3 regions of the Mesorhizobium sp. M7A.F.Ca.US.014.04.1.1 genome follow, and region 2 is predicted to be linked to each of the others. Evidence: predicted binding sites of a transcription regulator. Region 2 holds the regulator's gene; each other region holds the start of a gene.
What was found. Region 2 encodes LexA, which represses DNA repair genes until DNA is damaged. Its sites were predicted from a motif close to TGTTCNNNNTGTGTTCNG; they were not measured.
Positions count from the first base shown of each region.

Region 1 (6,079 bases), on a different contig from region 2:
ACATCATCTGCGGGACGAAGCTCAACGCGCCGTCCCAGAAGGCGGCGGAAGAGACGGCGCTGCGCAATTGCCAGGCCGGGTTGACACGGTGGAAGCTCAAGACCGCGAGTGGCGGCTGCGCAATCTCGTCATCGAAATAAGCAACCGGCCGAGACTTTTTTGCGAATGGGGGAAGCAGAATGAAATCCGGGACCTGCAAACGAGCAGCCACCCCCATAGTGGCAGGCTTGCTGATGGTGGCGGCCTCCACCGCTGCCATGGCCGGATCGCTGGCAGGCAGCAAGGGCGACGTGCGCTACCCGGTGACCATTCCTATAGGAACCACCGGGGGCTGCGGGAAGGCCTATGCAGCGTATCTCGCAGCCGCAGGCCATTCGGCTTTCGCGGCGACGCCAATCGTTCCGGCGACCGAGTACTTCGTTTGCGGCGTGAAGCTGAATGCATCGTCACAAAAGGCGGCGGCGGAACTGGCACTGAAATCCTGTCAGGCCAGCAAAAGCAAATACAAGGTTACCGTCGCCGGCGCCTGCAGCATCGCCGCGTCCAAATAGACCGGAAAGCGCCCGGTTTTTCTCCTTGGGGAAGACAAAATGAAATCCACGAATTCCAAGCGAACAGCCATGGCGATATTGGCTGTATTGCTGGTGTTCGCAGCATCCGGAGCGGGCATGGCCGGCTCACTGGCGGGAAGCGAGGGGGACAAGCGTTTCCCGCCGTACCTGCCGCGAAATCCCAAGGATCCCTGCACCAAGGCCTACAAGGCCTATGTCGCGGCCGGTGGCCATTCAGCGTACGCAACCACTCCCTACGCACGGATAATGTCGTCGTACATAGTTTGCGGCGGCCACCTCAACGCACCATCTCAAAAGACGGCCGAAGAGTTGGCGATGAAATCCTGTCAGTCCACCCGCGGCCACTACAAAGTCACGACCGGCGGCAGTTGCGAGATCGCGGCCTCGAAGTAGGTACAGCCGACCGCAAGGTAGAGCACTTCCCTGGTAAGGGAGAGGTTTACTCCGAGGGCTTAAAAGGCTCGCGAGACAGCACCCCCCTCTGTCCTGCCGGTCAGAGGGGGGTGTTCAAGCGCCATGCTTCCCATGGACTTCGAACCTTACATGCGGAGGCTCCATGTTCGCCAAGATCCTGATCGCCAACCGCGGCGAGATCGCTTGCCGTGTCATCCGTACGGCTCGGAAGCTGGGCGTGCGTACCGTCGCCATCTATTCGGATGCCGACGCAAAATCCCTGCATGTCGAGATGGCCGACGAGGCGGTGCATATCGGCGCCTCGCCCGTCGGCGAAAGCTATCTGCGCGGCGACAAGATCATCGCGGCGGCCCTGGCAACGGGTGCGCAAGCCATTCATCCCGGCTACGGCTTCCTGTCGGAAAATCCCGATTTCGTCGACCAGGTGACAGCGGCGGGGCTTATTTTCATCGGCCCATCCGCGGCCTCTATCCGTGCCATGGGGCTGAAGGACGCCGCCAAGCGGCTGATGGAAAAGGCCGGCGTGCCGGTCGTGCCGGGCTATCATGGCGAGGCGCAGGAGATCGTGCTGCTTGCCTCCAAGGCGCGCGAGATCGGCTATCCAGTGCTGATCAAGGCGCGCGCCGGCGGCGGCGGCAAGGGCATGCGCCGGGTCGAGCATCCCGATGAGTTTTCCGAGGCGTTGTCCAGCGCACGGCGCGAGGCGAAAGCCGCGTTCGGCGACGACCGTGTGCTGGTCGAAAAATATGTCGACAAGCCGCGCCATGTCGAAGTGCAGGTCTTCGGCGACAATTTGGGCAATGTCGTGCATCTCTACGAGCGCGATTGCTCGGCGCAGCGCCGCCACCAGAAGGTGATCGAGGAATCGCCGGCGCCCGGCATGACGCCCGCTTTGCGCAAGGCGATGACGGAGGCGGCAGTGAAGGCCGCCAAGGCGATCAATTATTCAGGCGCCGGCACCATCGAGTTCATCGTCGATGCCTCGCAGGGCCTGAAGGCCGACCGCTTCTGGTTCATGGAGATGAACACCCGTCTGCAGGTCGAGCACCCGGTCACCGAAATGGTCACCGGCACCGACCTGGTCGAGTGGCAGTTGCGGGTCGCGTCAGGCGAAAAGCTGCCCAAGACGCAAAGCGAGATCGCGCTCGTCGGCCATGCCTTCGAGGCGCGCATCTATGCCGAGGACGCGGCAAAAGGGTTCCTGCCGGCGACCGGTACGCTGCATCATCTGAAATTTCCGGATGCGGCCCCGCAAGGCGCCACGATTCGCATCGAGACTGGCGTGCGAGCGGGTGACGCCATCTCGCCCTATTACGACCCGATGATTGCCAAGCTGGTCGTCCACGCAACGGACAGGCAGGCGGCTCTGGAGGCGCTTGGCGCGGCGCTATCCCGGACCGAGATCGCCGGCTCGACCGTCAACACCGCCTTTCTTGCCGCTCTCGCCGCCGATCCGGATTTCGCCGCAGGCGATGTTGACACCAGCCTGATCGCCAGGCACCAGACGGCGCTGACCGAGGTCGCGCCGCCGACCGGCGAAACCATCGCTGCCGCGGCCGTTGCGGCCTCCGGCGCCGGAGCATCGCCGTCACCCAACGATCCGTGGTCGTCGCTTGCCGGTTATGCGCATTTCCACAGCGTGGCGCGACGCACACGTTTGAAGTTTGGCGAAGACGAAATCGTGGCGAAAGTTTCGGTGCGGCATGACGGGCGGTTCCAGGTGACGCTGGACAAGCCCTATGACGACACCAATTCGCATGATTTTCGCTCAACACCACGCCTCGCCCGCTGGCCAGGCCACATCACCCTGTTCGAAGGCGCCGTCGGCTACACCTTTACGGTGCCGGACCCGCTCGCACGAGCCGACGAGGCAGCGGCGGGTTCAGGCAGCCTGCGCGCGCCGATGCCGGGACTGGTCAAGCTGGTGCGCGTGGGAAAGGGCGATGCCGTGATCAAGGGTCAACCGCTGCTGATCCTGGAGGCGATGAAGATGGAACACACCATCGCCGCGCCGCATGACGGCGTGATCGCCGAGATCGCCACCGAGGGCGTGCAGGTGACCGACGGGACGGTGCTGGTACGGTTCGTCGAGGAACAAGCCGCTTCGGCCGCTGTAGCCAGCTGACGGTTCGAAAGGCAGACTACAGGGCAAACAAGAAAATGGCCGGGGACGACCCCGGCCATTTCCCTATGCTATTCAGTCGCCGGGCCGGCGATTACTGCGCGATCGGCGCATATTTTCCGTCATGCCACTGGTTGATGTCGTAGCTGGCATTCTTGAGATCGCCCTTCTCGTCGAAGGTGACATTACCGACGACGGTGCTGATCGGCGTGCCGTTCTTCAGCGCCTCGGCAACCTTGGCCGGATCGTCGCTGCCGGCACGCTTGATGCCTTCGGCGAATGCCTGGATGGTGGCGTATGAGAACAGCGTGAAGCCCTCCGGCACGAAACCGCCGGCCTTGATCTTCTCGACGGCTGCCTTGGCTTCCGGCTTTGCCTGCGGATCCGACGGGAAGACGAACATGGTGCCCTCGCCGGCCGGGCCAGCGACCTGCCAGAATTCCGGCGAGGCGATGGAGTCCGGCATGATCAGCTGGAACTTCAGGTTCTGTTCCGCCGACTGACGCAGGATCAGGCCAGCTTCAGGATGGTAGCCGCCGAAATAGACGACGTCGGCTTTCAAGTCCTTGAGCTTGGTAACGAGAGCCGAATAGTCCTTCTCGCCAGCGTTGATGCCGTCATAGTAGACCTCCTTGAGGCCGCCGGCATTCATCGTTGCCCTGACGGCGTCAGCCACGCCCTGTCCGTAGGCGCTCTTGTCGTGCAGGACGACGACATTCTTGCCGGCGAACTTCTTGGCGATCCATGGGCCGATGAAGGCGCCCTGCGCATCGTCACGCGTATAAAGGCGCATGATCGTCGGCCAGCCGGCCTTGGCGGCCGCGTCGGTCAGCACCGGGTTGGAAGAAGCCGGGCTCATCATCAGCGCGCCGGCTTCGGCATAGACGGCCGAGGCCGGAATGCTCGAACCCGAGCAGGCATGGCCGTCGATGAACTTGACGCCATCGGCGACGACGCGGTTGGCAACCGACACCGCCTGCTTGGGATCGCACTGGTCGTCTTCGATATCAAGCTTGATCATCGACCCGTTGACGCCGCCAGCGGCGTTGATCGCATCGGCAGCGGCCTGTGCGCCCTGCTTGAACTGATCGCCGATGGTGGCGAGCTGTCCGGTCATCGGGCCGATCACCGCAAAGGTGATATCGTCGGCGAATGCGACCGGCGTGCTCATCATCAGGCCGAATATGGCCGCGTTCAAAATACTCAATTTTTTCATGATGGTAGAACTCCTCCACTCACGCGCGGCCGCCCCGGCCACGCTTCTTCCAGAGAGGCGGGACAATTTCATCCTTCATTCGGCCTGTCTAGGCGCATTGGCGCCGCTCGATTGGGCCTGCAAGACGTCATCCACGCAAAAACCCACGCCAGCCTTGTTCCGGCTGGTCGTGGCTTTTTTGCCCGTCGAGCAATCTCCAGGCGCCCCGCCCCTAAAAATCCCGCTCAGCTTCCCTGTGTCGCGCACGACTGGGCCTTGCGGCCTGCCGCGTTCTTTCTCTTGCCCTCGTGACCGTCTTGCGCGGCCTTCAATTTCGCCGGGTCCGGCCGTCTGTGCGGCCTTGATCCCGGAGCTTCCCTGTCTTCGATAGGCCTGTCTGCGATTGGCAGATTTCAGTGCATGGTCATCCATTCGCGGGCTTCGCGAAGCGCCGTGGCGATCTCGACCTTCGACATGGCCGCCGACAGTTCCGAGCGCAGTTCCGCGGCGCGGGCCGAGCCCTTGATGGCGGCGATGTTGAACCATTTGTGGGCGGCAACGACATCGGTCTCGCAATCGCGGCCGGTCGCATACATCATGCCCAGTTCGAAAAGGATGTCGGCCTGGGCAGTTGCCCCCATGGCGCCGAAACCTGCTTCAAGCATTTCAAAACGTGCCATTTCAATCCCCTGTTTCCGGCCCCTGTCAGGCTCCCGAGAGCTGCCTTCTTTCGTCCTTGGCGGCTGCTCTTCCGATGCTTTCGAGAATGCCGTGCAGGCTTGAATCCGTCGTTAAATGGCGTGCTTAATTTGAGGAAAACAAAGCTAAAACAAGAGGTAAACGCGGAAATTCGTTAAGGATACAAAGCCAGCAATTCAGCCTGCTTGCGTCAAATTTGACGAAAATTTCCCGATGCCAATTCAAGACTTCGCTAACCACAGGAGACAAAGGCGATGCGCCGATCGTTTCATTTCCTTGGCCAGGAGGCGCATTCGGGGCCCTTCAAAATCCGAAAGTCTTCCGTTGCGGCACCGCTTTTGTTTTGCCGGGAGCTGGATTAGCTTACGTTTGCGTAAGCGGCAGACCGAGGCGGAGCATCCGGCCGGACATCTAAAGGGAGGAAGACATGTTTCGAAGAGTGAGCCTGGCCCTTGCGGCCACATTGATCATGGCCGGTGCGGCCTGGGCCGATCCGATCGAGGGCAATTGGAAGACGCAGGCCGGCGACACCGCAGCCATCGCTGGCGGCGGCTCGTTTTCCATCACGCTCAAGTCCGGCAAATATGCCGGCAAGACCATCGGCTCGCTCAAGGCGACGGGCGACAACAAATATGCCGGCAACATCACCGATCCGGCAAACGACAAGACCTATTCGGGCAAGGCGACATTGTCGGGCACCTCTCTCAAGATGAGCGGCTGCGTGCTCGGCGGGCTGATCTGCAAGAGCCAGACCTGGCACAAGCTCTGATCGAGCGCATCTTTCCGACCTGATGACGGGGCCCCGACGGGCCCCGTTTTCGTTTTGTCGACACATCCTGCGCCGGTGATGCTCGATGGAGGCCGGCGGCTATCCAACCGACGCCGGCGCCGTCGAAACCCCGTCAATCATCTTGAACCGCAGATGAACGCCGCCATCAGAGCCGGTTCAGTTGCATCAGGGCATTCTCCGGCGTGTTGAAGGAGACCGACCCAATGCTTGCTCGCCGCTTCACCATCGTCTGCCTGCTGGTGAGCCTGTTTGGAATGCTCTTCGCCATCCTCGTCGCTGTAGCGGGC
Region 1 is NZ_RZRW01000286.1:1,400-7,478, forward strand. Features, by position in the region: gene EOA22_RS19145 (hypothetical protein) at 1-140, shown strand, start outside; gene EOA22_RS19150 (hypothetical protein) at 180-551, shown strand; gene EOA22_RS19155 (hypothetical protein) at 591-965, shown strand; gene EOA22_RS19160 (acetyl/propionyl/methylcrotonyl-CoA carboxylase subunit alpha) at 1,129-3,111, shown strand; gene EOA22_RS19165 (ABC transporter substrate-binding protein) at 3,203-4,324, opposite strand; gene EOA22_RS19170 (sel1 repeat family protein) at 4,717-4,983, opposite strand; gene EOA22_RS19175 (DUF2147 domain-containing protein) at 5,430-5,771, shown strand.
Region 1: the regulator LexA is predicted to act here: its motif matches at 5,118-5,135, upstream of EOA22_RS19170 (sel1 repeat family protein).

Region 2 (6,079 bases):
GATGCGTATGTCCGGGCACAGCGTGTAGGAGGGCATCGCAACGGCGAAGCCGCTGCCGACCGCGCCATTGGCGAGATGCGACCACAAGCTCTTGTCGGTCTCCAGCCAGTAACCACCATGGATAATCACCACCAGTCCTTTGGGCGCGGCCTTGGGAAGGAAAAGATCGAGCCGATTGCGCGGCCTGTCGCCGTAGGCGATGTCGAGCCGTGCCCGGCTCTCTGCCGAGAGCGCATCGCGGAATGCTGCCGCTGGCTCGGACCAGGCGGCTGGCCAACGGTCGCTGCCGGCAATGTTCGCGCCGTTGGCATAGGCATCATCCCAATCGACGATGTGACGTTCGAACATCTGCGCCCTCCCCCAAAACGGCATCGCTGTTGCGCTAGCAATGGCCAGCGCCACGCCATGCGTCAATGCTCCAGGGCAAAAACATTTTAGGCTTGAAACAAATTTCGACTGGTGCGATCCTGCCCGCACGAACAGCCGACAATGGGAGGTCTGCTGTGCTGCCCTCACCTGCAGATGTTCACCCTTTCGGCGCGCATCTCCGAGCAGGCGTGATGGGCAGCACGAAGCCTCCTCAGAGCAGGACCTTAGGATCCACCACATCCAGCCAAGGCGCATTGCGCACTGGCCAGGCAGCAGACGGGAGAGCGGCGACATGCTTGGGCCTTCAGCGCATATCGACACGTTCACGCGCGATCACCTGCCGCCGCCGGAGCAATGGCCCGATATACTGCTCGACGGCTTCGACTATCCCGAACGCCTCAACGCCGGTGTCGAACTGACCGACCGGCTGGTCGAGAAGGGCCTCGGCGACCGCACAGCCCTGATCGGCAATGGCCGCCGCCGCACCTACAAGGAACTGTCCGACTGGACGAACAGGCTCGCCCACGCGCTGGTCGAGAATTATGGCGTCGAGCCCGGCAACCGGGTGCTGATCCGCTCGGCCAACAACCCCGCCATGGTCGCCTGCTGGCTGGCTGCCACCAAGGTCGGCGCCGTGGTCGTCAACACCATGCCTATGCTGCGCGCCGGCGAACTGGCCAAGATCGTCGACAAGGCGGAAATCACCGTCGCGCTCTGCGACACCAGGCTGATGGACGAGATGACCGCCTGCGCCAAGGACAGCACCTTCCTCAAACAGGTCATAGGCTTCGACGGCACCGCCAACCATGATGCCGAGCTCGATCGTGCCGCTCTCGACAAGCCGGTGACATTCACCGCCGTCAACACCGGCCGCGACGATGTCGCGCTGCTCGGCTTCACCTCGGGCACGACAGGCGTGCCGAAGGCGACGATGCATTTCCACCGCGACCTCCTGATCATCGCCGACGCCTATGCCCGCGAAATCCTGGAGGTGACGCCGGACGACATCTTCGTCGGCTCGCCGCCGCTGGCTTTCACTTTCGGCCTTGGCGGGCTCGCTATCTTTCCCCTGCGCTTCGGTGCGGCGGCGACGCTGCTGGAGCAGGCGACGCCACCCAACATGATCCACATCATCGAGACCTACAAAGCCACGATCTCCTTCACCGCGCCGACTGCCTACCGCGCCATGCTGAAGGCCATGGATGAAGGTGCCGATTTGTCTTCGCTGCGGGTTGCCGTTTCAGCCGGCGAAACCTTGCCCGCTCCGGTTTTCGAAGAGTGGACGCAAAAGACCGGCAAGCCGATCCTCGACGGCATCGGCGCCACCGAAATGCTGCACATCTTCATCTCCAACCGCTTTGGCGACATGAAGCCCGCGTCGACCGGCAAGCCGGTCGGCGGCTACGAGGCGCGCATCGTCGACGACGAGATGCGCGAAGTACCGCGCGGCGCGACCGGCAGGCTGGCGGTGCGCGGCCCGACCGGCTGCCGCTACATGGCCGATATCAGGCAGAAGGACTACGTGCGCGACGGCTGGAACATCACCGGCGACACCTTCACGCAGGACGAGGACGGCTTCTTCCATTTCGCCGCGCGCTCCGACGATATGATCGTCAGCGCCGGCTACAACATTGCCGGCCCCGAGGTCGAGGCCGCACTTCTGTCACATCCCGACGTCGCCGAATGCGCGGTGATCGGCGCCGAGGACGCCGAGCGCGGCCAGATCGTCGAGGCGCATGTCGTGCTGGTGCAGGGCGTGGCGCCTGACGCATTGACGACCAAGCGCCTGCAGGACCATGTCAAGGCGACGATCGCGCCCTACAAATACCCGCGATCGGTGAAATTCATTGCTGCTTTGCCCAAGACCCAGACCGGCAAGATCCAGCGCTTCCGGCTGCGCACGGAGAAAGTCAATTGAGCGAGCCCTACGATCCGGCGTCCGAAGGCGCACAGATGTCGTTCAACGAGCGCATGTCGTACAGCGACTATCTGCACCTGGAGAAAGTGCTGGAGGCGCAGACACCGCTCTCGTCGGCGCATGACGAGATGCTGTTCATCATCCAGCACCAGACCTCGGAACTGTGGATGAAGCTCGCTTTGCACGAGATTGGCGCCGCGATCCGCTCGATCCGCGCCGACCGGCTTGAGCCGAGCTTCAAGATGCTGTCGCGAGTCGCGCGCATCTTCGAGCAGCTGAACAATGCCTGGGATGTGCTGCGGACGATGACGCCCAGCGAATACACCGAGTTTCGCGACGCGCTCGGCCAGTCCTCGGGTTTCCAGTCCTGGCAGTATCGCGCCATCGAGTTCATGGCCGGCAACCGCAACCTGGCCATGCTCGGCCCTCACAAGCATCGGCCTGACCTCAGCGGAAAGCTGGAAGCCATTCTGGCCGAGCCGTCGCTCTATGACGAAGCGCTGCTGCTTTTGGCGCGCAACGGATTCGACATCGGTGCCGATGCCAGGCGCACGGACTGGCGTGAGACGCGAACCGAGAATGAAGAGGTCCTGGTCGCCTGGCAGACTATCTACCGCGATCCGCAGCGCTACTGGATGTTCTACGAACTGGCCGAGAAGCTGGTCGACTTCGAGGATTATTTCCGCCGCTGGCGCTTCAACCACGTCACCACGGTGGAGCGCATCATCGGTCTGAAGCGCGGCACCGGCGGCACGTCGGGCGCTTCGTATCTGAAGAAAATGCTCGAGGTCGTGCTGTTTCCGGAGCTGTGGACGGTCCGCACCCGGCTCTGACATCATCGAAATGAGAACAGGCTCACCGAAGGGACGCTCTGTGGCGGAAACCCCTTCGCGAACAACCGGGGACTGACCATGAGTGGAATTCCTGATCTCGCCGCAGTCGAAGCGATGGATGCCACGGATCCGCTGCGGGCCATGCGCGACCGTTTCATTCTGCCGGAGGGGGTGATCTATCTCGACGGCAATTCACTGGGGGCAGCATCTCATGCCGTTTTCGGCGAGCTGCAGCAGGCGGCGACGCAGGAATGGGCCCGAGATCTTATCCGAGCCTGGAACACGGCCGGATGGTTCGAGATGCCGATCGAACTCGGCGACCAACTCGGACGCCTGATAGGAGCCGCGGCCGGCCAGACCGTTGTCTGCGACACGACATCGACCAACATCTACAAGGTGCTGCACGCAGCGATGGAGATGCGGCCCGGCCGGTCAGCCATCGTCGCCGAAGGTGACAGTTTTCCCACCGACCTGTACATCGCCGAAGGCGTGGCCTCGACCCGGGATGGCGTCCTGCTGCGCCTCGCGGGCGTCGACGCGCCGACCATCGAAGATCTGATCGACGAAAACGTCGCGGTGGTGCTGGTCAACCACGTCAATTACAAATCGGGTGAACTGCGCGACATGGCGGCGCTGACGCGCAGGGCTCATACGGCCGGAGCGCTGATCGTCTGGGATCTCTGCCACACCGCCGGCGCCCTGCCCGTCGAGCTCGATCAGGCAAATGCCGATTTCGCTGTCGGCTGCACGTACAAGTACCTCAACGGCGGTCCGGGCGCGCCGGCCTTCATCTATGCCGCGCAGCGCCACCACGGCGATATCAGCCAGCCGCTCAGCGGCTGGTGGGGCCATGCGCGGCCCTTTGCCTTCGAACGGGGTTATGTTGCCGGCACCGGCATCCGCCGTTTTCTGTGCGGTACGCAACCGGTCCTGTCGATGCGGGCGCTCAAAGGCGCGCTTGCCATCTGGAGCGACGTCGACATGGCGGCATTGCGAAAGAAGAGCGTCGCGCAGACAGAACTGTTCATCCAGCTCGTCGAAGCCAAGTGCGGCGCCTACGGTCTCACGCTGGAGACCACCCGCGACGCGACCAGGCGCGGCAGCCAGGTGTCGTTCCTTCACGACCACGGCTATCAAATCATGCGGGCGCTGATCGAGCGCGGGGTGATCGGTGACTTCCGCGCACCGTCGACCATCCGTTTCGGCTTCACGCCGCTCTATGTCAGCTACAAGGATGTGTGGCTGGCGGTTGAGGTTCTGGAAGACATTCTGCGCACGGGAGCATGGAAGGACCAGCGTTTCGCCGTCAAGGAAGCCGTTACCTGACGCACCGATCCCGGCGATCCGCCGTCGCTGCCCTCACTGCCTGGCAAATGACGGAGAGCTGAATTTCCAGCCAAAATGCCCAACTGACGTTGGCGTTTTGGCTCCGTTTCGTTCACGGCCAACGAACGTCCCGAAGGTTGCAATCGCCCCTTGTCGAGGTCGATCGACAGATAATGCCAAGCTTTGGTAGGGGATAAGCCACAGGTCATTAACCATAACAATTTCAATGTGAGCAGGCGCATTGCCGAAGGTGGCGCCCGTCGATCGTAACCCGCTGGCAAGCGCCAAATAATTTCAGCAGCCTTAACAAATTCATTAAACTTTAAACGGTTGCAGAACACAACTGGAACAGATAGTGTTTGTTCTGGGTTTGTTTTTCGATTCTGGTTTCAGGGAACCTGGGGGCCGCCATGCTGACACGCAAGCAACATGAACTGCTGATGTTCATCCATGAACGCCTGAAGGAGAGCGGCATTCCGCCATCCTTCGACGAGATGAAGGAGGCGCTCGACCTTGCCTCCAAATCCGGGATTCATCGGCTGATCACGGCCCTTGAGGAGCGCGGCTTTATCCGCCGGCTGCCCAATCGGGCCCGCGCGCTGGAAGTGCTGCGGCTGCCGGACTCCATCGCGCCAGGCCTCAATGCGGCAAAGAAGTTTTCGCCAAGCGTCATCCAGGGCAGTCTTGGTCAGGGTGGTGCTCTTGGCCGGCAGATCAAGCCGGCGCCTTCGCGGATGCCTTCGCCCGGCAATGACGACGATGCGGTCTCTGCCGTTTCGATCCCGGTCATGGGTCGCATCGCCGCCGGCGTGCCGATCGATGCCATCCAGCATCAGACGCATTCGATTTCGGTGCCGCCGGACATGATCATGGGCGGCGCGCACTATGCGCTGGAGGTCAAGGGCGATTCGATGATCGAGGCCGGCATCTTCGACGGCGACACCGTTATCATCCGTAACGCCGACACGGCCAGCCCCGGCGAGATCATCGTGGCGCTGGTCGATGAAGAGGAAGCGACGCTGAAGCGGTTCCGCCGCAAGGGCGCCTCGATTGCCCTCGAAGCCGCCAATCCAGCCTATGAGACACGGATTTTCGGGCCGGACAGGGTCAAGGTGCAAGGCAAGCTCGTCGGCCTGATCCGTCGCTACTGAGACGGCTGTGGGTTGACCACTGGCTTCTCGGGTTTCTTGAAGGGTGCCAGCCCCCTCGCCTCGCGAGAGTATCTGCGTTGCGTGTGCCAGGGCCGATATGGGCTGTCCACCGCGAAGCTGATCGTCGCCGGCGTGGTCGCCGATTGGCGATCGAAGAAGACCGCGGCACTGCCTTTGCGAGCCAGTTGCCGCTTGGTGATGACGAGAACCAGCGGGTTGTGACAGGCGTCATAGGCGGTGGCGTCGTTGACGACGATCAGTTCGGCGAAGCCGCAGGCTTTCCAGGTGTCCTTGCGGTCCTCGACATAGGCAATGATCGCACCGGACATGTGCCTGGCCACGCAAACGCCTGAGGAGCAATAGAACGGCGATCCCGGCGGTAGCTCAACGGCATCCGCGACGTCGAATTGCCCATCGCTGTTGTCGAACACTTCCGGAACGACGATGGTTTCCGATGTCAGCGCGCGTTTCCAGTTGTCGAC
Region 2 is NZ_RZRW01000281.1:86-6,164, reverse strand. Features, by position in the region: gene EOA22_RS18960 (alpha/beta hydrolase) at 1-348, opposite strand, end outside; gene EOA22_RS18955 (AMP-binding protein) at 662-2,287, shown strand; gene kynA (tryptophan 2,3-dioxygenase) at 2,284-3,120, shown strand; gene kynU (kynureninase) at 3,199-4,446, shown strand; gene lexA (transcriptional repressor LexA) at 4,857-5,597, shown strand; partial or broken gene EOA22_RS18935 (competence protein) at 5,591-6,079, opposite strand, start outside.

Region 3 (5,462 bases), on a different contig from region 2:
CAGGTCTCCGGCCATGATGGCGCGCTGGATGGGGGCGGCGCCGCGCCAGCGCGGCAGAAGCGACGCATGGCCGTTGACGCAGCCGAGCCGGGTTGCCTCCAGAACCGCCTTCGGCAGCAGCAAACCATAGGCGACGACCACCGCCACATCGGCCTGCAAGGCGCGAAAAGCGGCCTGTTCGGCCTCGCCTTTGAGCGAAACCGGCGTCCGCACCTCGATGCCCAGTCGCTCCGCCTCGCGCTGCACCGGCGACGGCGTCAGCTCCAGTCCGCGTCGTCCGGCAGCGCGCGGCGGCTGGGTATAGACGGCTGATATCTCATGGCCAGCCTCGGCGATCGCGCGCAAGGTCGGCACCGAAAACTCCGGCGTGCCCATGAAGATGACGCGAAGGGGCATTTTTTCTTCTGGTATCCTGTCTTCTTGCTCGCGCAGTGTGCCGGCTCAGGCATCCGCTTCAAACGGGTTTACGAGCTTCAGGTCAAGGCCGTCGAAGTCGCGGGACGACCGTCGCGCTATCTTTCCGCTTCGATCTTCTCCATGATTTCCGCGTATTCATCGCCAATTGCGCTTTCAGATACGAAAGCCGAGCGAATTGCAGCCCACGCCGAGAGGCTCGACTCCTCTCGGGCCGGCCTCTCCGCAACTATGCCTTTGCGCAGAAGGCCGATGGCCTTGTCCGAGACGCTCTGGCCGACCTCGCGCGCCGCCAGTTCGATCTCGCGCTTCAAAGGCTCAGGAATGTCCCTGATCAGCATGTCGACCGTCGGCATCTCCATTTGGTGGCAATCCTGCCGACAATAGGCCTGGAGGGGACTCCCGTACCTTATCCCGCGAGCTTGCCCGGCGCCTTGTCCCTGGCGAGCTTCTTGAATTTCTTTACCACCATGTCGCGCTTCAGCTTCGAGATGTGATCGATGAACAGGACGCCATTGAGGTGGTCGATCTCGTGTTGCAGGCAGGTCGCCATCAACCCCTCGGCCTCTATCTCCTGCAATTTGCCGTCGCGGTCGAGATATTTGACCCGCACGGCGGCGGGGCGTTCGACCTCGGCGTAATAATCCGGGATCGACAGGCAGCCTTCCTCATAGACGGAGCGCGCATCGGCGCTCTCCAGGATTTCCGGATTGATGAAGACATGCGGCGCCGGCGTCTCGTCTTCCTTGGCGAGATCGATCACCAGCAAGCGCAGCGGCTCGCCGATCTGGATTGCCGCCAGCCCGATGCCCGGCGCTTCATACATGGTCGCCAGCATGTCGTCGGCTAATTTGCGCAAAGGCGCGTCGACACGCTCTACGGGCTTGGAAACCTGGCGCAGGATGGGGTCGGGAAGGATGATGAGCGGCTTGATCGGCATGGCGTTCCACCTAAGACCTCCAGCGAAACGCGTCAACCGGTTGGCATCAGGCGCGTTCACGTTTTGATCTGTGCTATCGCGGCGAATCGTCTATGCTGTCCACATGAATGATTTGAGCACCATCCTTTCGGAGCCTGTCGCCCGGCTTGGCGCCACAACGATCACGCTCGGCCATGCGCTGGCCTTCGGCGTTTTGCTGTTTCTGGCCCTGTTCGTGGCGCTGGTCATTGCGTTGTGGCGGTCGGCCAAGGCGCGCGCCGTGGCGGCCGCGGAAGCCGCCGATCATGCCCGCGATGCGGAAGTGCGGATGGCCGGCATTCTGCAAAGCCAGGCCGAAATGCAGGGCCGCATGGGCGCCATTGCGGAAGTGTTCGGCGCACGGCAGGCGGAACTGACGCAATCGATCGGCCAACGCCTCGACGCCATGACCGGCCGGCTCGGCCAGACCATGACCGAGCAGACCAAATCCACGCATGAGAGCCTGGCCAAATTGCAGGAACGGCTGGCGATCATCGACGTCGCGCAAGGCAACATCCAGTCGCTCGCCGGCCAGGTCGTGCAATTGCAGGCGATCCTCTCGAACAAGCAGACGCGCGGCGCGTTCGGCCAGTCGCGCATGGAGGCGATCGTTGCCGACGGCCTGCCGCACGGTGCCTATGAGTTCCAGGCGACGCTGTCGAACGGCAGCCGGCCCGACTGCCTGGTGAAGATGCCGAACGGCGCGCCGTCGCTGGCCATCGATGCAAAATTTCCGCTGGAAGCCTGGAACGCCATCCGCGCCGCCGATGGCGCCGATCTGCAGAAGGCAGCTTCGCAGGCCTTCCGCCGCGACATCGAGATCCATGTCCGCGATATCTCGGAAAAATACCTGATCCAGGGCGAGACGCAGGACACTGCCTTCATGTTCGTGCCGTCGGAATCGGTGTTCGCCGAGATCCACGAGAATTTCGAGGCGATCGTGCACAAGGCGCACCGTGCGCGCGTCGTCATCGTCTCGCCGTCGCTGCTGATGCTGTCGATCCAGGTCATCCAGGCGATCCTCAAGGATGCCCGCATGCGCGAACAGGCGCACCTGATCCAGGGCGAGGTCATCCGGCTGATGGAGGATGTTGCGCGTGTCGATGAGCGGGTGCGCAAGCTGCAGGTGCATTTCGGCCAGTCGGCCAAGGACATCGACGACATACTGGTTTCGACGTCGAAGGTCACCAAGCGCGGCCAGAAGATCGAGGCGCTGGAATTCGGCGCGCAGCCCGACGGCGATGCCGCCGTAGACGCCGCGTCACGGGCTCCCGCCGCCAAGGTCGATACCGGCGCGCGCGTTGCCGATTCGAAAACCGGGCAGCTCAGGCTGAGGGTCGTCGAAGGCGACGATTGAGGCGCGGTGCCGGACCGGCGCTACTGCTCCTCCAACGTGGTCATGCCCTGAAATTCAGGCAGCCAGTGCAGCGCCGAGCGGTGCCATTTCTGCTGTGTCGGGATCAAATCCTGGCGCTGCCGCGCGGTCCCCACGCGAATTCCATAGACCTTCGGACCATCTCCGACAGACGTGGCGTAAAGATGCGAACCGCAGTCGGCGCAAAAGGCCTGGGTGCGCTTGGCGCCGCTCGCCACGATCTTGATGTAGATTTTCGGCGTGCCCTTGGTGATGCGATAGTTGCTTTCCGGCGCCGGAACCGTAAGGCGAAAAGCCGTGCCGGTCAGTTGCTGGCAATCCGTGCAGTGGCAGATCGTGGTCTTTTCCGGATCGACCTCCGCCTCGTAGGTGATGGCGCCACAATGACAGCCGCCGTCTATTCTCATCTTCGTTCCTCCAAAGCCCCTTCAATCTAGCGGCGCAAGGCCGTGAGGCAATGGCACGGTTTTAGTCCAGGGCAGGATCGGATGCGGAATCGATCAGCCTGCGTCGCTGCTCCCAGGTGCCTGACGTCTGCGGCTTGACGAACAGCCGTGTGATCTCCGGCATTTCCTTCTTCAACTGCGCCTCCAGGCGCTCGACGCAAGCTTCGATCTCGGGCGCCGTCAAATGGTCCTCGAACTCGATGCTGAGCCCGGCGACGATCTCTGTCGGCCCCATATGGACGGTCAGGACGCCGTTCGCCCGCTGCACCGCCGGATCCTGCTGGGCGATCGCCAGCACTTTCATCTGCACCTCGGGCGACGCCGGCTCGCCGATCAGCAGGCCCTTGCTTTCGCGGGCCAGGAAGATCGCGGTCGCGCCAAGGATCAGTCCGATGCCGATCGAGGCGGCGCCGTCGAGCTCCGGCATCTCCAGCAGTTCCGCTGCCAATATGCCGGCGAAAGCGACGATCAGGCCGAGAAGTGCCGCACTGTCCTCGAACAGCACGGTGTAGACGCTCGGATCCTTGCTCGACTGCACGGCCTGCAGCCAGCCTTGCCTGCCCTTCTGCCGGCGAAACTCCTTCAGGGCGACCCACCACGAACTGCCTTCGAACAGGAAGGAAAGGCCCAGAACAATATAGTTTACCTTGGCGTTGGCGACCGGCTCCGGCGCCATGATATGGACCACGCCTTCGTAGAACGACACGCCGGCGCCCAGCGCGAAGACGAGGAGCGCGACGATGAAGCTCCAGAAGTAGAGTTCGCGGCCGTGGCCGAGCGGATGCGTGCGATCGGCAGGGCGAGCGGCGCGGTGCATGCCGTAGAGCAGCAGGCCGCCATTGCCGGTATCGACCAGCGAATGGACGCCCTCCGACAGCATCGCCGAACTGCCGGTAAAGGCGGCGGCGGCGAACTTGGTCAGCGCGATGGCGAGATTGCCGGCGAGCGCCGCGTAGATCACCTTTTTTGAGCCGCCGTGCCCGGCCATGGCATTTGCCCCCGTTCAAGGCGCAGTCTAGCGGCCAGGCCGCTAAAGCTCCACAGGCATCACACCGCGCGAATGTCGGGTCGTCCACGGCAGCGGCCATGAGAGATCCGGTCTATGGAAAACGGCGACTACTCGATGATCTCGCTGGTCCACACCTTGAAGCCGGCAAGCGTTCCCGGGCCGAAAATATGGGTCAGCGGCACGTCGGCGGCGTCGCGGCCGGAGGCGATCAGGATGCGGCCGATGCGCGGTGCATTGTTGCGCGGGTCGAAGACATGCCAGCGGCCGCCGAGATAGACTTCCATCCAGGCGCAGAAATCCATGCTTGCCCATGGCTTCGGCATACCGATGTCGCTGATGTAGCCGGTGCAATAGCGCGTTGGGATGTTGAGTGCCCGGCAGAAGGTGACGGCGAGATGCGCGTAGTCGCGGCACACGCCGCTCTGTTCACGATAGGCTTCCGCCGCGGTGCGCGTCGGCCGTGCATTGCCGTAGTTGAAGACGATGTGGCTGTGGACGAAGTCGCAGACCGCCTGCACGCGCGGAATACCCAGCGGCGTGTTGCCGAACAGCCGCCACGCCTCGTCAGCCAGAAGGTCGCTTTCGCAAAAACGGCTGGGCAGCAGGAACAGCAATGTGTCCGCCGGCAGGTCGCGCACCTCGTGCTGCCAGGCCATCAGGTCGCCCATCTCGAAGGTGCCGGGGTCGCGGATCACCGCGTCGGTGCCGAAGGTGAAGCGCCCGGGCGGCGCGACAAGCCGGTTGCACCAATTGCCGAAACTGTCGCGATAGCTTTCGATCGGCACCGGCGGATTGGAGATCAGGAAATCCGGCCGCTCGAGATCGGAGGCCCGCGAATAGTGCACATTCAGCATCGCGATGAGCGGCGTTTCCTGCGGAAAGTCGAAGCTCATCTCGCAGCCGATGTGGATTCGCATTGTCGTCCTGACGGCCTGCCTGACGATCACCCGGCGAAGCTCGGGTCGATGCTGCAGTGCGAAAATGACCATGGCACGGACCGCCATGGTTTACGAGCAAATTAGAGCAATTCCAGGAAAAGTGTGAAGCGGTTTTCCGTCCGGAATTGCGTCAAAACAAAGAGTTAGAGCAATTCACTGTTTCCGCGAAACGGTGAATTGCTCTAGAAACCGGTTGAAAGCGATCCGCTGTCGGCGGCAACAGTCGCTAACCCCTTGCGGTCGGGCGGTTCTCTTGTTTCACTTGGCTTCTCACATCAGGAGGAACGAATCATGGCTAAAGGTGCGATGAAGGCAGGCAAGG
Region 3 is NZ_RZRW01000353.1:200-5,661, reverse strand. Features, by position in the region: partial or broken gene fmt (methionyl-tRNA formyltransferase) at 1-396, opposite strand, end outside; gene EOA22_RS21695 (plasmid stabilization protein) at 513-755, opposite strand; gene def (peptide deformylase) at 824-1,354, opposite strand; gene EOA22_RS21685 (DNA recombination protein RmuC) at 1,458-2,729, shown strand; gene EOA22_RS21680 (GFA family protein) at 2,750-3,154, opposite strand; gene EOA22_RS21675 (cation diffusion facilitator family transporter) at 3,216-4,181, opposite strand; gene EOA22_RS21670 (transglutaminase family protein) at 4,310-5,119, opposite strand; gene EOA22_RS39575 (hypothetical protein) at 5,432-5,462, shown strand, end outside.
Region 3: the regulator LexA is predicted to act here: its motif matches at 1,408-1,425, upstream of EOA22_RS21685 (DNA recombination protein RmuC).